3 regions of the Superficieibacter sp. genome follow, and region 1 is predicted to be linked to each of the others. Evidence: predicted binding sites of a transcription regulator. Region 1 holds the regulator's gene; each other region holds the start of a gene.
What was found. Region 1 encodes PurR, which represses purine synthesis genes. Its sites were predicted from a motif close to CANGCAAACGTTTGCNTG; they were not measured.

Region 1 (7,919 bases):
TTTCCTGTTCATAAAAGAAATTTATCGCGCACTCTGTGAGCGTTTAGCCGCCAAAATGACGATTTTTTTTGCGCCCGTTAACGAATCGCTATTTTAGATGCAAAAAGACTATTAACTTTCAGGCTTTTTATGCATTAGAATCGTCAGGATTTTTGTCATCACCCGCAGGCATCTTACTTTGCCTGCCCGAATCAGGGGAATGCTCAGTGGCGCGGATAAATAAAGTTTCGATCACGCTCTGTGCTTTACTGTTTACATCGCTCACTTTTTCGCCACTCGCCTTATCATCGGAACAGTCGAGAGCGTCTGCCGTGCAGAAAACGCATCTGGCAAAGACGTCCGGGGCAAAAAACACGAAAACGGCCTCCGCTAAAAAATCCAGCAAATCAACCAGTAAGCCAGCGACAAAAACCAGTAAAAGCAGCAGCAAAAGTAAAACTAAAAGTAAAACCACCCTCACCGCCAGTAAAACCAGCCGCTCTAAAACCCGATTAACCAAAACCGCCGCAGTCAACGTGACGGGAAAATGTACGGTGCGCAAAGGCTATAAAAAGAAATGCCTGAATGCGTCAGCCAAACCGCTGGCATTAAGCGAAGTTCACAAGGTCCGAATGCAAAAAGCGCAGAAAACGGCCATGTCGAAATTAATGAATCAGATTGGCAAACCTTATCACTGGGGCGGTTCTTCTCCACGCACCGGTTTTGATTGCAGCGGTCTGGTTTACTACGCCTATAAAGATTTGGTAAAGATTCCCATCCCGCGCACGGCCAATGAAATGTATCACCTGCGTGATGCGGCTCCGGTCGAGCGCACCAGCCTGGAAAGCGGCGATTTAGTTTTCTTCCGCACCCAGGGACGCGGCACCGCCGATCACGTCGGCGTGTACGTGGGTAACGGCAAATTCATTCAGTCACCGCGTAGCGGTCAGGATATTCAAATCTCCTCGCTGACCGAAGACTACTGGGTTCGTCATTACGTCGGCGCGCGCCGGGTGATGACAGCGAAAAATATCCGCTAATCAAAACCCTGCTGCCAACGCAGCAGGGTTTCCCTCTTCTGCCTCCTGCTTTATTTTGTTAATATACCCATACTTAATATGTGGATATTAAGTTAACAAAATAAAAAGGGAGTCATGCAATGTCGTTTGAATTACCTGCATTACCGTATGCAAAAGAGGCGCTGGAACCGCATATTTCTGCCGAGACGCTGGAATATCATTACGGCAAACATCATCAGGCCTATGTGACCAACCTCAATAACCTCATCAAAGGCACTGAGTGGGAAAACAAAACGCTGGAGCAGATTGTTTGCGGCGCGGAAGGCGGCGTGTTCAATAACGCGGCCCAGGTGTGGAATCATACGTTCTACTGGCACTGCCTGGCACCAAACGCGGGTGGCGAGCCTGGCGCAGAACTGGCAAGCGCGCTTAACGCAGCGTTTGGCAGCGTGAGCGAATTCAAAAAGCAGTTTACCGAGGCGGCAGTTAAAAATTTTGGCGCGGGCTGGACGTGGCTGGTGAAAAAAGCGGACGGCAGCCTGGCTATCGTTTCCACCTCCAATGCCGGTTCGCCGTTGACCAGCACAGACACGCCGTTACTGACCGTGGACGTCTGGGAACATGCCTACTACATTGATTACCGCAATGCCCGCCCGGTTTATCTGGAGCATTTCTGGGCGCTGGTGAACTGGGATTTCGTCGCGCAGAATCTGGCGGCGTAACCGGCAGGCGCAGAAGGTTTTCGCCTTCTGCGCCTGAGCGTAATCAGCGACTGGCGCAGGCTTCACGCTCTGACTGACGGCCGGAGAAGAACACCACCAGCAGGGCCAGACCGGCAATAATCGCCCCCATCACCGGGACAAAGCCGTAACCCAACCCACCAGAAATGACTGCCCCACCGGCCACTGCACCCAGCGCATTACCGAGGTTGAACGCGCCAATATTAACCGATGACGACAGCCCCGGCGCTTCGCTGGCAACCCGCATAACCCGCATTTGTAAGGGCGGAACCACGGCAAAGGTTGCCGCGCCCCATACCAGCATACTGACGGCCGCGCCGAATTCGTTACGCGCCAGCAACGGGATCGCCAGCATAATCGCGATTAGCAACAGCAAAAATCCTTTCAGCGTTGCGCTCACCGAGCGGTCGGCAAATTTGCCCCCCAGATAATTGCCGATGGAAAACCCCGTTCCCACCAGCACCAGCATGACGGTAATAAACGCGGGCGTGGCGTCGGCGATGCTGTGCAGTACCGGCGCAATGTAAGTATAAAGCGTAAACATCGCGCCCGCGCCGAGCACCGTGGTCAACAGCGCGCTTAATACCTGCGGGCGCACCAGCACTGACAGTTCCTGACGCACATTTGGCCGCTCGCCTGCCCCACCTTTCGGCAGCGAGAACCACAGGCTGAGCATCGCGATCACCCCTAATCCGGCCGTCGCCAGAAATGACATCCGCCAGCCGATGGTTTCACCCAGCCACGTCGCCGCCGGAACGCCACCAATATTGGCAATCGTTAGCCCCATAAACATGGTCGCTACCGCGCTGGCCTGTTTATGCTTCGGCACCACGCTCGCCGCCACCACCGATCCAAGGCCAAAAAACGCCCCGTGGTTAAGGCTGGTGACTATACGCGACAGCATCAGGGTCGTGTAATCAGGCGCGATGGCAGAAAGCACGTTGCCGAGGGTAAAGATGGCCATCAGGAAGATCAGCGCATTACGCCGCGCTCGGTGTGACAATAATAACGTCATCACCGGCGCGCCCACCATCACGCCAACGGCATAGGCGCTGATCAACATTCCGGCGGTAGGTATAGAGACGCCCACGCCCTCGGCGATGGTCGGCAGCAATCCCATCGGAGAAAACTCGGTGGTGCCAATACCAAACGCCCCAATTGCGAGCGCCAGCAAGGGGTAATTCACTTTCATTCACAGACTCCGTTTCAGCCGTCGAAATAACGGCACGACGAAAAGATGTCAAAAGCATGACATTAATCACAAAAAAACAGAAGTTACATAAATGGCAAAAGAGTATTGCGGAAAAGAGAACAATCAGCGAGGGAGGTGGCCCTCCCCCGGAAAATCAATGCAGCGCAGCAACCAGACCGCTGGCAACAATCAGACCCAGAACAATAATCGTCGTTACCAGAGAAAACTTAAGATCGGTACTCATCAATTTTTACTCCTTGTTATTACCCTGTGAAAAGTGAGCTTGTTCATTTTTACACACCTGACGGTGAAAATCTTGCCTGATTTAGATTGATCGCCATTTTTTCGCTTTCCCTTTTGCTCAGAATCGGCCAAAATTCCACGCTTAATTATAAGCGTACCAGCCATTGACCCCCACCTGACGTTCTGTGTCGTTTTCCCGGCCTGTTGCAATCATCACATTTTGCGCCAGGGGTGTGTGCAGGCAAACGTTTACCTTTATTTGCAGGCGTTCAGTAATCGGGTCTGGAGTAAGATTTTAATGGCAACAATTAAAGATGTCGCGAAGCGCGCAAACGTTTCCACTACAACCGTATCACATGTTATTAACAAAACGCGTTTTGTAGCGGAAGACACTCGTGAGGCGGTATGGGCGGCGATAAAAGAACTTCACTATTCCCCGAGTGCGGTTGCCCGCAGTCTGAAGGTCAACCACACTAAATCAATTGGCCTGCTGGCGACCAGCAGCGAAGCCGCCTATTTTGCGGAAATTATTGAGGCGGTCGAGAAAAGCTGTTTCCAGAAAGGCTATACCCTGATCCTCGGTAACGCCTGGAACGATATTGAAAAACAGCAGGCCTATCTGTCGATGATGGCGCAAAAGCGCGTCGATGGCCTGCTGGTCATGTGTTCTGAATATCCGGCTCCCCTGCTGACCATGCTCGAAGAGTACCGGCATATTCCAATGGTGGTAATGGACTGGGGCGAGGCGAAAGCTGACTTCACCGACTCGGTCATTGATAACGCATTTGAAGGCGGCTACATGGCCGGGCGCTACCTGATCGAACGCGGGCACCGGGACATCGGTATTATCCCCGGCGCCCTGGAGCGCAATACCGGCGCAGGTCGCCTGAGCGGTTTCCTGAAGGCGATGGAAGAAGCGCAGATCACTATTCCGCAGCCGTGGATTGTGCAGGGTGATTTTGAACCGGAATCCGGCTACCACGCGATGCAGCAGATCCTTAATCAGGCCCATCGCCCGACGGCGGTCTTTTGCGGCGGTGATATTATGGCCATGGGCGCACTGTGCGCCGCTGATGAAATGGGTCTGCGGGTGCCGCAGGATATTTCAGTCATTGGCTATGATAACGTGCGCAACGCGGAGTTTTTTACTCCGGCGCTGACCACCATCCATCAGCCGAAGGATTCCCTCGGCGAAGCGGCGTTTAATATGCTGCTGGATCGTATCGTTAATAAACGCGTCGAGTCGAAGTCCATTGAAGTGCATCCGCGCCTGGTCGAACGTCGCTCGGTGGCCGACGGCCCGTTTGTGGACTATCGGCGTTAAGTTATTCATCGGGAGCCGCAGCGTCCGGCTCCCGCAGCCATTCCCGGTTCAGCGTTTCACTGTCCCCCAGATACTCCAGCAGCCACGCCAGCGCAGGTGAGATATCGCTTTGCTGCCAGGTCAGGCAGCAGGCGGCATCAGGAAAAGGATTTTCAAGTTCCAGCGCCCGCCACTTTCCGTTGTCAATCCACGGACGGGCAAAATGCGCGGGCACCATCGCCACGCACAGTCCGGCGGAAATACAGGTTGCCGACGATCCCCAGTCCGGCACCACGACCCGTTTCTGATTATCCAGTAGCCAGGTAATGCGCTTGGGCAGCGAACGCGAGGTGTCTTCACGTACCAGCGACGGCCAGTTGCGCAACTCATCATCGCTCAGCGGCCCCGGCAGACTCGCCAGCGGATGATCGTGGGCGACCACGCAGCGCCAGCTTAGCATTCCCATATCGCGAAACGCGTAGCGCCCGCCGACCGGGATCGCCTGGGTTGCGCCAATGGCCAGCTCCACCCGCCCGTCGGCGAGGGCATCCCAGACACCGTTAAACACTTCCTGGAAGACAATAAGCTCCACGTCGGGAAAGTGACGGTAAAAATCGACAATCATCTGCCGGGTTCGCTCCGGGCGGACAATATTATCCACCGCAATCGGCAACTGACTGCGCCAGCCGTGAGCGATTTGCTGGCACTGCTGACGGGTGATCTGCATTTTTTTGATAACAGTCCGCCCTTCTTTCAAAAACCAGCTCCCGGCAGGCGTTAATTCCACATCCCGGTGCCGCCGCTCAAAGAGACTAACGCCCAGCCATTCCTCCATTTGCCGCACGGTATAGCTGACCGCAGAAGGCACACGATGCAATTCCTGGGCAGCAGCGCTGAAACTGCCGTTGCGTGCGACCGCATCTATCACTTCGAGGGAATATTCCGACCACATTTTCTGCCTGCAAATTTTTTGATGTCACCGCGCAAATATTAGCGTTTCACAAGCCGGAATGCACTGCCTACACTCTGGCGCACTATCATCTGTCATCAATAAGAGAATAACGATGCAACCTGGAAAAGGTTTTCTGGTCTGGCTTGCCGGGCTGAGCGTGCTGGGTTTTCTGGCCACCGACATGTATTTACCGGCGTTTGCGGCGATCCAGCGCGACCTGAATACTCCAGCCGCTGCGGTCAGCGCCAGCTTAAGTCTGTTTCTGGCAGGCTTCGCACTGACCCAGTTAATTTGGGGACCATTGTCGGATCGTTACGGCCGGCGTCCGGTTCTGCTAAGCGGGCTGGCTATTTTTGCGCTCGGTTGCCTGGGGATGCTCTGGGTTCAGGATGCCACCACCCTGCTGATCCTGCGGTTTGTCCAGGCGGCAGGTGTCTGCGCGGCGGCGGTCACCTGGCAGGCGATGGTCACCGATTATTATCCGGCCCAACGAATTAATCGTATCTTCGCCACCATCATGCCGCTGGTCGGGCTTTCTCCGGCGCTGGCACCGCTGCTGGGAAGCTGGCTGCTGGTACATTTTGACTGGCGGGCGATTTTCGCCACTCTTTTCGTTATTACGATCCTGCTGATGCTGCCCGCCCTGCGTCTGAAACCCGCCCCGAAAAAAGCGCCTGAAGATCGCAGTCCCCTGACGTTTGCGACCCTGTTGCGTTCGCGCCCGTATTGCGGCAACGTGCTGATTTATGCCGCCTGCTCTGCCAGCTTCTTTGCCTGGCTCACGGGTTCACCGTTTATTCTTAGCGCGATGGGCTATGGGCCTGGCGTGATTGGCCTGAGCTATGTACCGCAAACTATCGCTTTTCTGGCCGGTGGCTACGGCTGTCGCGCTGCGCTGCAAAAATGGCAGGGTGCGCGTCTGCTGCCCTGGCTGCTGAGCGTTTATGCATTAAGCGTGGTGGCGACCTGGGGCATCGGCCTGAGCGACGGAGCTTCTCTGACTGCATTGTTAATCCCGTTTTGCATCATGGCGCTGGTCAACGGAGCGATTTACCCGATTGTGGTCGCCCAGGCCTTACGCCCCTTCCCGCAGGCCACGGGACGCGCCGCCGCGCTTCAGAACACGTTACAGCTCGGGTTATGTTTCCTGGCAAGCCTGGCGGTTTCCTCGCTGATGGCAACGCCGCTATTGACCACCACCAGCGTGATGCTGGCGACCGTATTGCTGGCGGGACTGGGCTATCGGATGCAGCGTAACGGCAACGTCACCGTCGCACACGATGAAGATAAAAAGTCCTGTCGCGCCTGATTATGTTGTATGCATGTAATTAGCTTGCTAAGACTTTTGTATTGAATCAGCGAGTTTAGCGTCCTATACTGGTTTTCGTTGTCTTATAATTACGATAAATCAGTGATACTTAGCGGGTGGAGGAACTCACCCGTTTTAACCACGGATGGCATTTCGGCAAGGGTACTCTCCCTTCCTCTGTTTCTACGTCGGATAGCAGGCTTACGGATTTTCCGTGAGATTTCTCACAACCCAAAATAGCATCTACGCTGTTAAAAGGTTCTGATCACATACGCGTGATGGAGAAGCTATGAGTTCATCGTGTATAGAAGACGTTAACATCCCGGATGATGACTGGTATCGCATTACTAATGAGTTACTCAGTCGTGCCGGAATCGCCATTAACGGCACCGCCCCTTATGATGTGCGGATCAAAAACCCGCAGTTCTTCCGGCGCGTGTTGCAGGAGGGTTCACTCGGCCTGGGGGAAAGTTACATGGACGGCTGGTGGGAATGTGACCGGCTGGATATATTTTTTACCAAAGTGCTGCGTGCCGGGCTGGAAAGCCAGCTCCCTCACCATCTGAAAGATACCCTGCGCGTTGCCGCCGGTCGCCTGTTCAATCTGCAAAGTAAAAAAAGAGCCTGGATTGTCGGCAAAGAACATTACGATCTTGGTAACGACCTGTTCAGCCGAATGCTTGATCCGTACATGCAGTATTCCTGCGCCTACTGGAAAGAAGCCGATAATCTGGTGGATGCGCAGCGTGCCAAACTGCAACTTATCTGCGAAAAATTGCAGCTTGAGCCGGGGATGCGGGTACTGGATATCGGCTGCGGCTGGGGCGGTCTGGCGTCGTGGATGGCGAAAAATTATGACGTAAGCGTCACCGGCGTCACCATTTCCGCCGAGCAGCAAAAGATGGCGCAGGCGCGCTGTGAAGGTCTGGACGTGACCATTCTGCTTGAAGATTATCGCGATTTGCAGGATCAGTTTGACCGCATTGTGTCGGTCGGAATGTTTGAGCACGTCGGCCCCAAAAACTATAAAACCTATTTTGAAATTGTTGACCGTAACCTGAAACCGGACGGTATTTTCCTGCTGCACACTATCGGTTCGAAAAAAACCGACAATAATGTCGATCCGTGGATTGATAAATACATCTTCCCGAACGGCTGCCTGCCCTCAGTGCGCCAGATTGC
Region 2 (7,919 bases), on a different contig from region 1:
GATTAAGCGGCCCGACGTTCACCGGCCAGGCGGTGGTAATTTCGGTGGGTGCTGCGGCACGCGTAAGCAGCGGCGCACAGGCAATCACCGCCAGCAGAACGTAACGTAATCTGGACAACGTTATTGCCTCAAGGATGAGATAATCGAAAAAGTGTGATGATTTTAGTAATTCATCATACTTTTACGTTGTCCTGAATCAATAGATGCCCGGTATCTATAAGAAAGCGCTATGTGTTGTACCGGGCTAAAAACAAAACGTTATCCCGGCAATCGGCTTTTCGGACGCCCTGGCCCCAGCAGGATCGCCAGTTTGCTGCCGCCTTTGGTGGTCTCCATCCAGATCTTACAGACGCTGGTTAACGGCACCGAAAGGAGCATCCCCACCGGGCCGAGCAGCCAGCCCCAGACCAGCAACGACAGGAACACCACCATCGTCGACATCCCCAGTCGGTGCCCCATCATGCGCGGTTCAACCATATTGCCGAGCACCATATGCACCACCAGGAACAGTGCGCCGACCATCACGAATTCATACACGCCGTTAAACAGTAGCGCCTGAAACATCGGCGGCACGGCGGAAAGCACCGAGCCAATGTTGGGAATGTAGTTCAGCAGGAAGGCCAGCACGCCCCACATCAGCGCGAACTGAATATCCAGCAGCATTAGCCCCAGCCAGACAATCACCCCGGTCCACAGGCTGATCAGCGTTTTCAGCGCCAGATAATGCGAAACGCCTTTCAGCGCGCGGTGCAGCCCGGCGATGTGGATCTGTGGATTGGAGAGGGCAAAACGCAGTTTGTAAGGCACGTGGCGCACTTCAAACAACATAAACACCACGGTCATCACCAGCAGCACCACGCTCGCCATCGCGCCGGAAAGCTGGGTCATTAAGGCGGTGGCGAACGCCATTACCTTTTCGGAATCCATACGCCGGAGCATCACTTCCGGGGAGAGATGGAGGTGGAGCAGCGGCACCTGGCGTTGCAGGTAGAGCACTTTTGCCGTCAGCTCTTTATTGTATTTCGGCAGCAGAGCGACAAACTCGTTCAGCGACGCCGCCAGCACGCCTAACAGCGCGGTCAGGACCACCATCATCACCAGCACTACAATGGTAATGGCGATCGGGCGCTTGACCCCCCGGCGGATAAACCAGGTGACCAGTGGATTCAGGACGATAGCAAAAAAGAGCGCCAGCAAGAGCTGGACCAGAATATCCGCCGCTGCATGAATACCCGCCAGAATAATAACCAGTGCGGCCAGCTTTAACAGAATGTGCAAACCCGCTTTATCGGGAGTAGGGGTAGTCATGGAGAGTTCCTTCAGTAAGAATGCTCTAAGTGTAGCGCTTTGTTGCTGGAACGCCGGAGGCAGAAATTCTGAAAGCAGCGGCAACATTTCGTGTCCTGACGTGTAATAATGAAACATTGTTGTAAAAATGCGGTGAATGTTATGCCTGAACCCGTCGCCGGGCCGGAGCTAAGCGGCTTCCGCCTGAACCTGCGGATCCTGTCGGTTGTTATTTTTAACTTCGCAAGCTATCTCACCATCGGGCTGCCGCTGGCGGTCCTTCCCGGCTACGTGCATGACGTCATGGGCTTCAGCGCTTTCTGGGCGGGGCTGGTCATCAGCCTGCAATACTTCGCCACGCTGCTAAGCCGTCCCCATGCCGGGCGCTACGCCGACCAGCTCGGCCCGAAAAAAATCGTCGTCTTTGGGCTGTGCGGCTGTTTTCTGAGCGGCGTCTGCTATCTGCTGGCGGCCTTTGCGGGCGGCTCCCCGATATTCAGCCTGATACTACTGTGCCTGGGGCGCGTGATCCTCGGGATTGGTCAGAGCTTTGCCGGAACTGGCTCGACGCTGTGGGGCGTGGGCGTGGTTGGCTCGCTGCATATCGGGCGGGTCATTTCCTGGAACGGCATCGTCACCTATGGCGCGATGGCGATGGGTGCGCCGCTGGGCGTACTGTGCTACCAGTGGGCAGGACTGGGCGGGCTGGCGATAATCATTATGGCGGTCGCGCTGGTGGCGCTGCTGTGTGCCCTGCCGAGAGCGGCGGTGAAAGCCGGGCGCGGGAAAGCGATGTCGTTTCGCGCGGTGCTGGGCCGGGTCTGGCTGTATGGCATGGCGCTGGCGCTGGCGTCCTCCGGTTTTGGCGTGATCGCCACCTTCATCACCCTGTTTTATGACGCCAAAGGCTGGGACGGCGCGGCCTTTGCGCTGACCCTCTTTAGCTGCGCGTTCGTCGGCACGCGCCTGCTGTTTCCCAACGGTATTAACCGCCTCGGCGGGCTGAACGTGGCGATGATTTGCTTTGTGGTGGAGATAATCGGCCTGCTGCTGGTGGGCATCGCCGATACGCCGCTGATGGCGAAAATCGGCACGTTGCTGACCGGCGCGGGCTTCTCGCTGGTCTTCCCGGCGCTGGGCGTGGTGGCGGTGAAAGCGGTGCCGCAGCAGAATCAGGGATCGGCGCTGGCAACCTATACGGTGTTTATGGATTTATCGCTGGGGATCACGGGGCCGCTGGCCGGACTGTTGATGACCTGGGCGGGCGTACCGGTCATTTATCTGGCGTCGGCGGGGCTGGTGGCGGTAGCGCTATTGCTGGGCTGGCGATTAAAAAAACGGCCTCCGGTGTTGCCAGCGGAGGCCGGATAATTACTTAATAACTACGGTATTGATAATATTTTCCGCAGCGGTCTGCGCTTTCTGCTGGTTATCAGCAGGCAGCGTGACTTGCAGGGTCAGCAGTTTGTTATCCACTTTGCTGAGCACCACGGAAGACCAGGCGGTCTGACCTTTGGCGGAAATGATACTGTCGAGCTGGTGCATATCGTGGCCTTTGACGGTCAGCGATTTATTAGAGACCACCTGCAACTGCGGATCGCGGTTGCGCTGCTGTTCCTGAAGACGGTTCGCCAGCACGTCGAGGCTTTCGGTGGTGTCGTCACCCAAGATAACAATCACCGCTTTTTGCCCGGTCGCATCAGAATACACGTGCATGTTGTTCGCCTGGGTTCCCAGCTTGCCGCTCTGGTCGGTCATATCCGCCGGGAGCGAGAAGGTGACCTTGCCATCCAGCAGGCTGATGGGCTGCCCGGTAGCGTTACTTTCCGCAGACGCTGCCTGAGCGGACGTGGTCGTGTCGCTGTTATCACAGGCCGCAAGCCCCATCACCAGCAGGCCAATACCGACATATTTAACCAGATTGCGCATTGACTTCTTCCTTTTCGATAAACGGCCATGAATGGCTCATGAGCTTATCTTAACACAACCGCAACGCTGAACCTTTAACCCGCCTGCAATGCGGAGAAATCAGATTTATCCGCCAGCCTTTTCAACAGGATATTCAGCACCACGCCGTACATCGGCAGGAAGAAGAGCAGGCTGATGATCACCTTAAAGCTGTAATCCACCAGTGCGATTTCCACCCAATGGGTCGCCATAAAGGGATCGGAACTACGCCAGAAGGCGATAAAGAAGAAGGCCAGCGTATCGCTGACGTTACCGAACAGCGTTGAGGCCGCCGGTGCCATCCACCAGCGATGATTTTGCCGCAGGCGGTTGAAGACGTGAACGTCAAGGATCTGTCCCAGCGCGTAGGCCATAAAGCTCGCCGCCGCGATGCGCGCCACAAACAGATTGAAATGCGCCAGCGCGCCAAAGCCCTGCCACGATCCCATATAGAACAGGGAAGAAATGACGTAGGAGACCAGTAGCGCCGGGATCATCACCGCGAAAATAATTCTGCGCGCCAGCGGAGCGCCAAAAATACGGACGGTGAGGTCGGTGGCGAGGAAAATAAACGGAAAGCTAAACGCGCCCCAGGTGGTATGAAAACCAAAAATGGAGATCGGTAACTGCACCAGATAGTTGCTGGAGGTGATCACCAGCAGATGAAACAGCGATAGCCAGAACAGCGCTTTCATGCGCTGAGCAGAAGTAAAACTCGTCATGTTGTGACCTTTTTAGTGGTTGGGGTGAGGGAACCCAATGAAACCGCCGCATGATACTGCTTTGGTGATGCTTTGCAATGGTTGTTTTTCACGCAATCGTTAACCTGACTTGCGTCACAAAAAAGGCGGCGTAAACTAACGCCGTTTTTGATCACACGAGATAACCATGACCGATTCGTTCTCAACCGCCGACCACGTTCTTGATGCGCTGGGCCTTCGCTGCCCGGAACCGGTGATGATGGTGCGTAAAACCGTGCGCACCATGCAGGTCGGCGAAACGCTGGCTATCGTCGCCGACGATCCGGCCACCACCCGCGATATCCCCGGCTTCTGCCGTTTTATGGAGCACGAGCTGGTGGCGCAGCAAACGGATACGCTGCCGTACCAGTATTTGCTGCGTAAAAATCACTGATCCCGCTTAATTACCTTTGCGCAGCAGGCGTAGCGCGTTCGCCGTCACCAGCACCGTCGCGCCGGTATCCGCCAGCACTGCCAGCCACAGGCCGGTAATGCCAAACAGCGTGGTAAGCAGAAATATCCCTTTCAGCCCCAGCGCGATGGCAATATTCTGGCGGATGTTAGCGTGGGTAGCGCGGGCGAGGCGGATCATTTCCGCCAGACCGGTCAGCCGGTTGTGGGTCAGTGCGGCGTCGGCGGTTTCCAGCGCCACGTCAGTTCCGCTACCCATTGCAATGCCGATCGTTGCGGCTTTCATCGCAGGCGCATCGTTGATGCCGTCGCCGACCATTGCCAGCGGTGCGTGCTGATTCATTTCACTCACCGCCCGGACTTTGTCGGCGGGCAGCAGTTCCGCTTTGAACTCCAGCCCCAGCTCACCGGCAATCGCCGCCGCCGCGCGCGGATTATCGCCGGTCAGAATGATGCCCTGCACGCCAAGTTGATGCAGCGCGTCTACCGCTTCCCGCGCGTCTTTGCGCAGGGTGTCACGCAGGGCGATCAGGCCCAGCGCAACGCCGTTCTCTGCCAGCATCACCACCGTTTTCCCAGCCTGCTCAAGGGCATGGACCTGCTCTTTCACCGTTTCTTCAGTCGATTTCCCGGCCGCGCACAGACGCAGGGTTTTGCCCGCCACTTCGGCTTCAATGCCGGTTCCGGTCAGGGTACGCTGACCGCTGGCTTGCGGCAGGGTAAGATGACGCGCCTGCGCTTCACGCACGATGGCCTGCGCCAGCGGATGCGTCGAACCCAGCTCGACGGCGGCGGCGAAGGTCAACAGTTCCTCTTCGCTCACGCCGCGCGGGTAAATGCCCGTCACCTGCGGTTTGCCGACGGTCAGCGTGCCGGTCTTATCAAACGCAATGTGGCGGATGCGCCCCAGCTGCTCCAGCGCCGCGCCACCTTTAATCAGCGCGCCGCGCCGGGCGGCAGCGGCCAGCCCGGAAGTAATTGCGGCAGGCGTGGAAATCACCAGCGCGCACGGGCAGCCAATCAGCAGCAGGGTCAGCCCTTTATAGATCCACGGCAGCCACGGGGCGGCAAACAGCAGCGGCGGCAGGACCGCCACCAGCAGCGCCACGGCCATAATCGCTGGCGTATAAATACGGCTGAAGCGGTCGATAAAACGCTCAATCGGCGCGCGGCGCTCTTCCGCCTCTTCGATCAGGCGCAGGATGCGATCAATCGCGCTATCGCCGGGCTGCGAAACGACGGTGAGCTGGACCAGGCGGTCAACGCTGGTCGCGCCCGCCGCGACGCTCTCTCCCGCGCTGCGCTCGACCGGCACGGATTCCCCGGTCAACGCGCTTTCATCAAAGCTGGCAAACGGCGTAAGGAGTTGACCATCGGCGGGCAGGCGTCCTCCGGCAGCCACTTCAATCACATCGCCGGGGCGCAGATCGCGCTGGGCGACCGTTTCCCGCTGGCCGTCACGCAGGCGCACGGCGGTTTCCGGCTGAAGCGCGATGAGCGCGCTGACGCCCTGGCGGGCGCGACTGGCGGCCCAGCCTTCAAGACGTTCGCCGATCAGGAACAGCAGCAGCACCATCGCCGCTTCTGCCGTCGCGCCAATAAACAGCGCGCCGAGGGCCGCCACGCTCATCAGGGTTTCGATGGCGAACCAGCTCCCGCTGTTAATCAGCCGCAGCGCCTGGCGCAGAATGGGGTACAGCCCCACCAGGGTGGTGAGGATAAAGGCGAACTGGCCTGCCGGATGGTTAAACTGCTCCAGTCCCCAGCTTGCCGCCATCATCAGGATCAGCACTATCAGGGGCAAATTCTCGCGCAGGCGCGAGGTGGCAGGCGGCGGGGCGCTTTCACTGCGCAGCGAATAGCCCGCGTTTTTCACCGCCTGCTCGACTTGCTGGCTGACATCGGTCGCGGCATTGACGGCGAGCTTTTCGGTGGTAAACAGCACCTGCACCTGGCTGACGCCCGGAACCTGACGCACGGCGTTTTCCACCTTGCGGGCGCAGGCAGCGCAGTCCATGCCTTCCACCGTCCAGCGATAGCGCGCGTCCGTTAATGTTTCTGCGGGCGCAACCGACCCATCAGCACAGCAATCGGTGCATTCAGGCTTTGCTGGCGTGAAGGTAAATTTAGCGAACTGCGGGACCTTTTTGCCGTCGGTATCTGGAGTCGACATTGTACTCTCCGGGTAATGATAATTTTCTCATTACCCGCAGCATACACTCTGGAGTCGACTCCAGAGTCAAGCAAAAATCAGAGATAAAGCGAGCGGACGATCAGGAAGTGCCCGGCAAAGTAACAGGCGGCAGCAATGGCGCTGTCGGCGCGAAAACGGCGGCGATAATGACTGCCCAGCCAGACCACGTTGCTGATGAGCAACAGCGCTGCACCAACAAAGGCGGAAAGCGCGTTATCGGTCGGGCGGAAGAACCACAGTTCACCGGCCAGCCAGACCATCACCAGCGTCATCGCAATAAAAGTGCACACCGGCAGGCGTAGCTCCTCCAGCCGCGTCCAGACGGTAGCGATCAGCAGTGCGCCAATCACCAGCAGCACCAACGGCAGCGGCCAGAAGAAGGAAAGCGTCATCTGGCTGGCAAAGTAAATAGTGTAAAGCAGATGCGACAGGAAGAACGCACCGATGGCATACAGCAAGCGCTGGCGCGACAGCAGGGTTAATGCATCGCCAACCAGCGTGGCGCACAGTCCTGCCAGCACCAGATAACTGATGGCGTTGAACATCGGTGCCTGCCAGGCAAGCAGCAGTAAAAGCAGCAGGGTGACGGGTTTAAATACCCAGCGTTGCCAGACGGGTCCGCGATAAGACGCATCAACATACAGCCAGGCGGAGAAACAGACAGCGATAAAAGACCACAGCATCTTAATTCCTTGAATTCGCTATTATTGCGCGGGCATTACGCCCGCAGCCCTGTTAATCAGTGTAGTGTCTCGCGCCGGGAGATGACAACGCCCGCAGGCCGCTCATTTTTTTTGCTGCTTCAGTTTTTTCTGCCAGGCAAGCAGTTCAAAAACGCCAAACAGGAAGATGCGCGTCTTCTGTGCGCGGGTCAGTTGCGGGCCATCTTTCGGCTGCGTGGCGTTCAGTAACGCCATTTGCAGACCGTGCATCAGCACCATAAAAATCAGCGCCACGTTGACGAAAATATTCAGCGGACGCGGGAAAGGCTGTACGATGTTGAGCAATAAAAATGCCCATACGCACAGCATCAGCAAGCGCCCAAGATTAATTAACATCCTGTTCTCCTTGTTCTTCGCGACGGTACAGGCGGTACGCCACCTGGCCTGCCACTTTTTCGCGGTGGAGCTGCCAGCGTGCCGGAACCGGCGGCAAACCGTTCTCAACTTCGCTTTCCACATAAATCAGCGCTTCATCTGCCAGCCAGCCGTTGCGCTCCAGCAGGGTCAGCGTCTCTTCCAGTAATCCTTTGCGAAAAGGCGGATCGACAAAGACGATATCGTGCGCGGTGCCGGGCTGGTTAAGGAAAGCGAGCGTGTTGGTGATTTCCACCCGGCCAT
Region 3 (7,919 bases), on a different contig from region 1:
TTTCAGCAGTCTGGGCGCGCGCCAGCACGGCGGCTTTATCCGCTACCTCAACGCACAGGGTGTCGAAGTAGTGAGCGTGGCGCAGCTTCAGCCCTTTTTGTTGCAGGCCCGTCGCCAGGATATCGGTCAGACGATGGATGCGATCGGCAATCCGCTTCAGACCTGCCGGACCGTGATACACCGCGTACAGGCTGGCGATGTTAGCCAGCAGCACCTGCGAGGTACAAATGTTGGAGTTGGCTTTCTCGCGGCGGATATGCTGCTCACGAGTCTGCATCGCCATGCGCAGCGCGGTGTTGCCCGCCGCATCTTTTGAGACGCCGATAATGCGCCCCGGCATGGAACGTTTAAATTCATCTTTCGCCGCAAAGAAGGCCGCGTGCGGGCCGCCGTAGCCCATCGGTACGCCGAAGCGCTGCGCGGAGCCAAAAGCGATATCCGCGCCCTGCTTGCCCGGCGAGGTCAGCAGCACCAGCGCCATAAAATCAGCCGCCACGCTAACCACGATTTTGCGCGCTTTCAGCTCGGCAATCAGCGGGCTGTAATCATGGACTTCACCCGTTGTCCCGACCTGCTGAAGCAGCACGCCAAACAGATCCTGGTGATCGAGCGCTTTCTCTGCATCATCAACAATCACGTCAAAACCAAAGGTTTCAGCACGGGTACGCACCACGTCCAGCGTTTGCGGATGCACATCGGCGGCGACGAAAAAGCGGTTGGCGTTTTTCAGTTTGCTGATGCGTTTTGCCATCGCCATCGCTTCTGCGGCGGCGGTCGCTTCGTCCAGCAATGAGGCGGAGGCCATCTCCAGCCCGGTCAGATCCAGCGTCACCTGCTGGAAATTGAGCAGCGCTTCAAGACGCCCCTGGGAGACTTCCGGCTGGTACGGCGTATAGGCGGTGTACCAGCCCGGATTTTCCAGCATATTACGCAGGATCACCGGCGGCAGATGTACGGCGGCGTAGCCCATGCCGATGAAAGAGGTAAAGCGCTTGTTGCGGCTGGCAATGGCCTTCAGTTCTGCCAGCGCGGTATATTCCGTTGCCGCCTCGCCCACCTGCGGCGGAGTGGCAAGCTGGATATCCTGCGGGACAATCTGGCCGGTCAGGGCGTTCAGCGATTCTGCGCCGACGGTTTGCAGCATTGCCTGCTGCTGTTGAGCATCCGGCCCGATGTGGCGTTCAATAAATGCGCCGCTATTTTCAAGCTGACTTAACGTCTGTGTCATGAGCGAGGGTTCCTGAAACGTGCTGTGAATGTCAATCAGGGCAAGGAAAAGCGATTTTCCTCGCCCCAGCCTTCTCCCGGCAGGAGAAGGAGAACTGAGGCGTCCCTCTCCGGCAGAGAGAGGGACCGGCACCGATTACTCGTCTTCCAGCAGTGCCTGGTAAGCGGTGGCGTCCAGCAGTGCGTCGATTTCGGCTTCGTCGCTGGCGCGAATTTTGAAGATCCAGCCGCCCGCGTAAGGCTCGCTGTTAACCAGTTCCGGGGAATCCCCCAGCGCCTCGTTGACCGCCACGATTTCACCGCTGATGGGCGCGTAAATATCGGACGCTGCCTTCACCGATTCCGCTACCGCACAGTCGTCGCCCGCGCTAACGGTCACACCAGGCTCCGGCAGATCGACAAACACCATGTCGCCCAGCAGTTCCTGCGCGTGCTCGGTGATGCCGACGGTATAAGAGCCGTCAGTTTCTTTGCGCAGCCACTCGTGTTCTTTACTGTATTTCAGTTCAGCAGGGATATTGCTCATCGCTCATTCTCCAGAAAAGTACATTACGCAACGGCTTTGCCATTACGCACAAAAACGGGTTTGGTCACTTTCACCGGCATTTCACGGTTGCGGATCTGCACGATAGCCGTGTCGCCAATGCCAGCCGGAACGCGGGCCAGCGCGATGCTGTAGCCAAGCGTCGGCGAAAACGTGCCGCTGGTGATCACGCCTTCCCGTGGATTGCCCTGCGCGTCGGTGAAACGCACCGGCAGTTCGTTACGCAGCACGCCTTTTTCGGTCATCACCAGACCAACCAGCGTTTCGGTGCCTTTCGCACGCTGGGATTCCAGCGCTTCCCGGCCAATAAAATCACGGTCGGCAGGCTCCCAGGCAATCGTCCAGCCCATGTTGGCCGCCAGCGGGGAAATGCCTTCGTCCATTTCCTGACCGTACAGGTTCATGCCCGCTTCCAGACGCAGCGTATCGCGCGCGCCCAGCCCGCAGGGTTTTACGCCTGCGTCCACCAGCGCTTGCCAGAACGCCGCCGCCTGTTCATTCGGCAGCGCGATCTCATAACCGGCTTCGCCGGTATACCCGGTGGTCGCAATAAACAAATCGCCAGCCTGAACGCCAAAAAAAGGCTTCATTCCGGCAACGGCCTGACGCTGCTGTTCATTAAAGAGGGTGGCGGCTTTCGCCTGGGCATTCGGTCCCTGCACCGCTATCAGCGACAGATCATCACGCACGGTCAGGTCAATGGCATACGATTCAGCGTGCTGGGTGATCCAGGCGAGGTCTTTTTCACGGGTTGCGGAGTTAACGACGAGGCGGAAGAAATCTTCGGTAAAGAAATAGACGATCAGATCGTCAATCACGCCGCCGGAAGCGTTGAGCATCCCGGAGTAAAGCGCCTTGCCGGGTTTGGTGAGCTTCGCCACGTCGTTCGCCAGCAAATAACGCAGGAACTCGCGGGTGCGGCTGCCGCGCAAATCAACGATGGTCATGTGCGACACATCAAACATGCCCGCATCGGTGCGCACCGCGTGGTGCTCATCAATCTGTGAGCCGTAATGCAGCGGCATCATCCAGCCGTGGAAATCCACCATGCGCGCGCCACACTGGGTGTGCTGTTCATACAACGGAGTCTGTTGAGTCATCTTTTCCTCGTTGAATATGCCGGGCTGTCATCCGTTTTACGCCCGCAAAACGGCAGCGACGCAAACGTTATCTTTGGCCTGAACTTATCATTGAAACCGCAGGTTAACCATAAGCTAAAGAAGGTCATCACATTAGCTTATGACGATAATGCACTAAAGAGACTACAGAATTTTTGACTGCCAAAATGGGATTCAACAAACAGAAAATAAAGTTTGGCCTCTTCATTTTGCTGAATAGTGATATTTAAGAGGGAAAAAGCGGTGGAATTTCCGCAGTCCAAAATGGAAAAGATTAAAAAATCTAATGCGAAAAAAGGAGTGAAATTAGAATTTTTCAAACGAGGAAAAGATCCCGGCGCAGAGGCCGGGAGCAGAAGTGTGACGCAGTTAACGTAACCAGTCAGGGAGATCGTTCAGCCCCATCGCCTGGCGAATGAGCTGGGGCTTAACCCCCGGGAGCGTGTCCGCCATTTTCAGGCCGATATCGCGCAATAGTTTTTTCGCCGGGTTGTGTCCGGCAAAGAGTTCGCGAAAACCCTGCATTCCCGCCAGCATCAGCGCAGCGCTGTGCTTACGGCTGCGCTCAAAGCGACGCAGATACATATGCTGCCCGATATCTTTGCCCTGCAGGCTGAGACGGCGCAGTTCGTTAATCAGTTCAGCCGCATCCATAAAGCCGAGATTCACGCCCTGCCCGGCCAGCGGATGGATGGTGTGCGCCGCATCGCCGACCAGCGCCAGCCGGTGAGCGGCAAACTGCCGTGCGTAGCGCCCGGTCAGCGGATAAACCTGACGCTCGCTTTCTACCTGGCACAGGCCAAGCCGGTTATCAAAGGCCACCGTCAGCGCCTGGTTAAATTCCGCTTCGTCCGCCTGCTGCATTCGCGCGGCGTCATCCGGGGCAAGCGACCAGACAATTGAACATAAATGCGGATCGCTTAGCGGCAGGAAAGCCAGAATGCCTTCTCCGTGGAATACCTGACGCGCCACGCCCTGATGCGGCTCGGTGGTGCGGATAGTCGCCACCAGCGCGTGATGGTTATAGTCCCAGAACGTCAGCGGAATGTCGGCTTTGTCGCGCAGCCAGGAATTCGCGCCGTCCGCGCCGACCACCAGCCGCGCGGTCATCATCGTGCCGTCTTTCAGGCTGATAAATACTTCGTTTTCACCCCACGCCACCTGCTGCACTTCCGCCGGGGCGATCAGCGTAACGTCCTGACACTGCTGCGCCTTTTGCCACAGCGCGGCGTGAATGACGTCGTTTTCAACGATGTGACCGAGATGAGTGTGCCCCATGCTGCGGTCATCAAAACGGATGTGCCCAAAACTGTCTTTTTCCCAGACTTCCATCCCGTGATAGCAACTGGCGCGATGCGCAGTAATGGAGGACCAGACGCCAAGGTGCGAGAGCAGCTTTTCGCTGGCGGCGTTAATCGCCGAGACGCGCAGCGCATAAGGGGCATCTGCCGCCGGTGGCTGTACCGTTTTTTGCTCCAGTACCGCCACGCGCAGACCGCTGCCCTGCAGACCACAGGCAATCGCCAGCCCGACCATCCCACCGCCGACAATCGCTACGTCAACATTTTGCACTGTTTCACTCCTGAAGCCTGATCCGGCCATAATGGTTGCAGCCCGTGGACTGAAAAAAAGTTAGCCTAGCGTTCCACCCAGCCCAGCGTGCGCCGGGCCAGCGCGTCGCGAACGGGCGTTATGAATTCCATCGCCATCAGCCCCGCATTGCGTCCGGCGACCAGCGGCGACCAGCGGTTAGCGAACAGATGCACCAGCCCGTCAGTGACGCCAATCGTCGCGGTTTTATCGGCTATCCGGCGTTCGCGATAGCGGCTGAGAACCGCATAATCGCCCGGATCGCCCGCCGCCACATCCGCCAGCGTTTCCGCAAGGCTGATGGCATCACGCAGGCCAAGGTTAAATCCCTGTCCGGCAATCGGATGCAGAGTCTGGGCCGCGTTGCCGACCAGCACCAGCCGGTGAGAGATAGCGCGCGAGGCGGTGTTAAGCGCCAGCGGATACGCCGCACGCTGCCCGGCGTGGGTAATGCGCCCCAGCCGCCAGCCAAAGGCGCGCTGGAGTTCATCGCAAAAACGCGCGTCTGACCAGCCCAGCACCGCTTCACGCCGCTCGAGCGGATGGCACCACACCAGCGAATTGCGGCCACCGGACATCGGCAGCATCGCCAGCGGCCCGTGCGGCGTGAAGCGCTCAAACGCGCGCCCCTGATGCGCTACGGCGGTGGTGACGTTGGCTATGACCGCCAGCTGCTGATACGGCTCCTGCTGCCACTGCACGCCGCAGCGTTCGCCCAGCGGGGAGCGGGAACCGTCGGCGGCGACCAGTAGCTGACCTTGCAGCGTTTCGCCGCTGTCGAGCGTGACGCTGACGTCATTCTCACTGCGGGTGAAACTGACTACGCTTGCCGGACAGTGTAGCGTGATGCCGGGCGCTTTGCGCAGCAGGGCAAATAAACGCTGGCCGACGTCGTGCAGTTCGACAACCTGACCGAGCGCCGGGATCGCGTAATCTCTGGCCTCCAACATCACCGCTCCGGCGTGCCCGCGATCGCTGATATGAACCGTTTTAATGGCGGTGGCGCAGTCGGCAATCGCCTGCCAGACGCCAATGCGCGCCAGTTGCTGACAGGTGCCCGCCGCCAGTGCAATCGCCCGCGCGTCGAAGCCGGGGTGAGCGACCGTGGCAGGTGCCACGGCTTCAACCAGATGAACCGGCAGCGCGCCCTGCGTCAGATGAGATATTGCCAGCGCCAGCGTTGCGCCGGTCATCCCGCCGCCTGTAATAATCACGCTCATTGCTGGCGCGCCGCCGCCATCAGCGCCTCAATCTCATCGGCTTTTTTCACCACGCTGGCAGTGAGATTTTCATTGCCGTCGTCGGTGATGACGATGTCATCTTCAATACGAATACCGATGCCGCGATACTGTGCGGGAACGTCGGCGTCCGGCGCGATATACAGCCCCGGCTCCACGGTCAGCACCATGCCCGGCTCCAGCTTCCGGGAGCGATCCACGCCATAGGCGCCGACATCGTGAACGTCCAGCCCCAGCCAGTGACTCAGACCATGCATGAAGAACGGACGATGCGCGTTTTCGGCGATTAACGCCTCCACGTCCCCTTTCAGGATGCCCAGTTTCACCAGCCCGGTAATCATGATGCGCACCACTTCCGTGGTGACTTCCTGCATCGACGTGCCGGGACGATACAGCCGCAGGGCGGCATCCAGCGATGCCAGCACGATATCGTAGATTTCGCGCTGCGCCGGGGAAAATTTGCCGTTAACCGGGAAGGTGCGGGTGATATCTCCCGCGTAGCCGTGGTACTCGCAGCCCGCGTCAATCAGCACCAGATCGCCGTCGCGCAGCTCGCTCTCGTTTTCGATGTAGTGCAGGATGCAGCCGTTGTCACCACCGCCAACAATGGTGTTATAGGAAGGATAGCGCGCGCCGTGGCGGGTAAATTCGTGGTGAATTTCCCCTTCAAGCTGATACTCGAACATGCCGGGGCGGCATTTTTCCATCGCCCGGCGATGCGCCAGCGCGGTGATTTCGCCCGCCCGCCGCAGAACAGCGATTTCTTCCGCCGATTTAAACAGGCGCATTTCATGCACCAGCGGACGCCAGTCGGCGATATTACCGGGCGCAGAGAGATTCTGCCGCGAGCCTTTACGCAGCTTTTCCAGGGCGGTAAAAACGATGTCATCGGCCCAGGCGTATTCACCCTGGGCGTGCCAGACCGTATCCAGGCCGTTGAGAAGCTGATAAAGCTGGGTGTTGATTTCGCTAAAAGCCAGCGCGCGGTCAACGCCCAGTTTTTCCGGCGCGGCTTCCTGCCCCAGACGGCGACCAAACCAGATTTCTGCGGTCACATCGCGCAGGCGGTTAAACAGCACGCTGTGATTGTGGGTGTCATCGCTTTTAATCAGTACCAGTACCGCTTCCGGCTCGTTGAAGCCGGTGAAGTACCAAAAGTCGCTGCTCTGGCGATACGGATATTCGGTATCTGCGCTGCGCGTGGCTTCGGGCGCGGCAAAGATCAACGCCGCGCTGCCTGGCTGCATCTGAGCCAGAAGCGCCTGGCGACGACGAAGAAACTCCTGCTGGGTCATGACGCCTCCATGAGTATTTTCTTAATGTAAGGTCGGTTTTTTCACTTCCGGTGCGGTGGGCTGCTGGCGCGTGAAGGTATCGTGGCAGAGCAGCGCGGCGACGCGCACGTACTCAATAATCTCTTCGAGCGACATCTCCAGCTCTTCCTGATCTTCCTCAACGTCATAGCCAAGCTGGGCAATATTGCGCAGGTCGTCAATGGCTTCGCCGGTTTCGCCGGTGACTTTGTCGAGTTTAGGCTGCGTGACGCCAAGGCCCAGCAGGAAATGGTTCACCCAGCCTGCCAGCGCGTCGGCGCGATCGAACACGCTGACGTCATCGCCTTCCGGCATGTAGAGCTGAAACAGAAAGCCGTCGTCTTCCAGCGAGTCGCTGGTGGCGGAATGCATGTTACGCAGCGCCTGCGCCAGTTCGTGACCGAACGCCAGGCCCTCGTTAGTCAGATCGTGGAGCAGCGGCTGCCACGAGGAATCAACGGTGCCGCCGCAGAGGATGCCGCTAATCAAACCATGCATTTCGGCGGGGGTGAGTCCCACGCCCTGTTGGTTCAGTAACTGGTTCACATCGCTGTAACCAGGCATTTCGTTCTGTATAGACATGCGCATTCGTCATCGTTGAGGGGAATATTCATGATATGCTACCACTTTGGACCCTGGTGATACCAGAAAAGGGCTTGTATCTGCACACCAGGGTAGCTATAGTGTCGCCCCTTCGCCAGCCCCGGATTCGGGCGTGAAGGCCGCGCAGTCAATTCAGCAGGAAGGTGGCATGTCTGCACAACCCGTCGATATCCATATTTTTGGCCGTTCACTGCGAGTGAATTGCCCGCCTGAACAAAGGGATGCCCTGAATCAGGCTGCGGACGATCTGAATCAGCGGTTGCAAGATCTGAAAGAACGCACTAGA

Region 2: the regulator PurR is predicted to act here: its motif matches at 4,046-4,063, upstream of tusA (sulfurtransferase TusA).
Region 3: the regulator PurR is predicted to act here: its motif matches at 2,929-2,946, upstream of gcvT (glycine cleavage system aminomethyltransferase GcvT).

Annotation. Positions count from the first base shown of each region.
Region 1 is NZ_DAMAPU010000001.1:761,086-769,004, forward strand. It holds gene RT197_RS03885 (C40 family peptidase) at 207-1,019, shown strand; gene sodB (superoxide dismutase [Fe]) at 1,139-1,720, shown strand; gene RT197_RS03895 (MFS transporter) at 1,764-2,930, opposite strand; gene RT197_RS03900 (YnhF family membrane protein) at 3,085-3,174, opposite strand; gene purR (HTH-type transcriptional repressor PurR) at 3,472-4,497, shown strand; gene punR (DNA-binding transcriptional activator PunR) at 4,499-5,428, opposite strand; gene punC (purine nucleoside transporter PunC) at 5,541-6,737, shown strand; gene cfa (cyclopropane fatty acyl phospholipid synthase) at 7,027-7,919, shown strand, end outside.
Region 2 is NZ_DAMAPU010000006.1:240,280-248,198, forward strand. It holds gene nikA (nickel ABC transporter substrate-binding protein) at 1-118, opposite strand, end outside; gene RT197_RS13985 (AI-2E family transporter) at 259-1,308, opposite strand; gene RT197_RS13990 (MFS transporter) at 1,450-2,658, shown strand; gene RT197_RS13995 (DcrB family lipoprotein) at 2,659-3,216, opposite strand; gene RT197_RS14000 (7-cyano-7-deazaguanine/7-aminomethyl-7-deazaguanine transporter) at 3,291-3,956, opposite strand; gene tusA (sulfurtransferase TusA) at 4,123-4,368, shown strand; gene zntA (Zn(II)/Cd(II)/Pb(II) translocating P-type ATPase ZntA) at 4,375-6,558, opposite strand; gene RT197_RS14015 (lysoplasmalogenase) at 6,636-7,262, opposite strand; gene RT197_RS14020 (DUF1145 family protein) at 7,365-7,637, opposite strand; gene rsmD (16S rRNA (guanine(966)-N(2))-methyltransferase) at 7,627-7,919, opposite strand, start outside.
Region 3 is NZ_DAMAPU010000002.1:437,523-445,441, reverse strand. It holds gene gcvP (aminomethyl-transferring glycine dehydrogenase) at 1-1,228, opposite strand, end outside; gene gcvH (glycine cleavage system protein GcvH) at 1,364-1,753, opposite strand; gene gcvT (glycine cleavage system aminomethyltransferase GcvT) at 1,777-2,871, opposite strand; gene ubiI (FAD-dependent 2-octaprenylphenol hydroxylase) at 3,259-4,461, opposite strand; gene ubiH (2-octaprenyl-6-methoxyphenyl hydroxylase) at 4,527-5,699, opposite strand; gene pepP (Xaa-Pro aminopeptidase) at 5,696-7,012, opposite strand; gene RT197_RS06440 (YecA family protein) at 7,034-7,612, opposite strand; gene zapA (cell division protein ZapA) at 7,782-7,919, shown strand, end outside.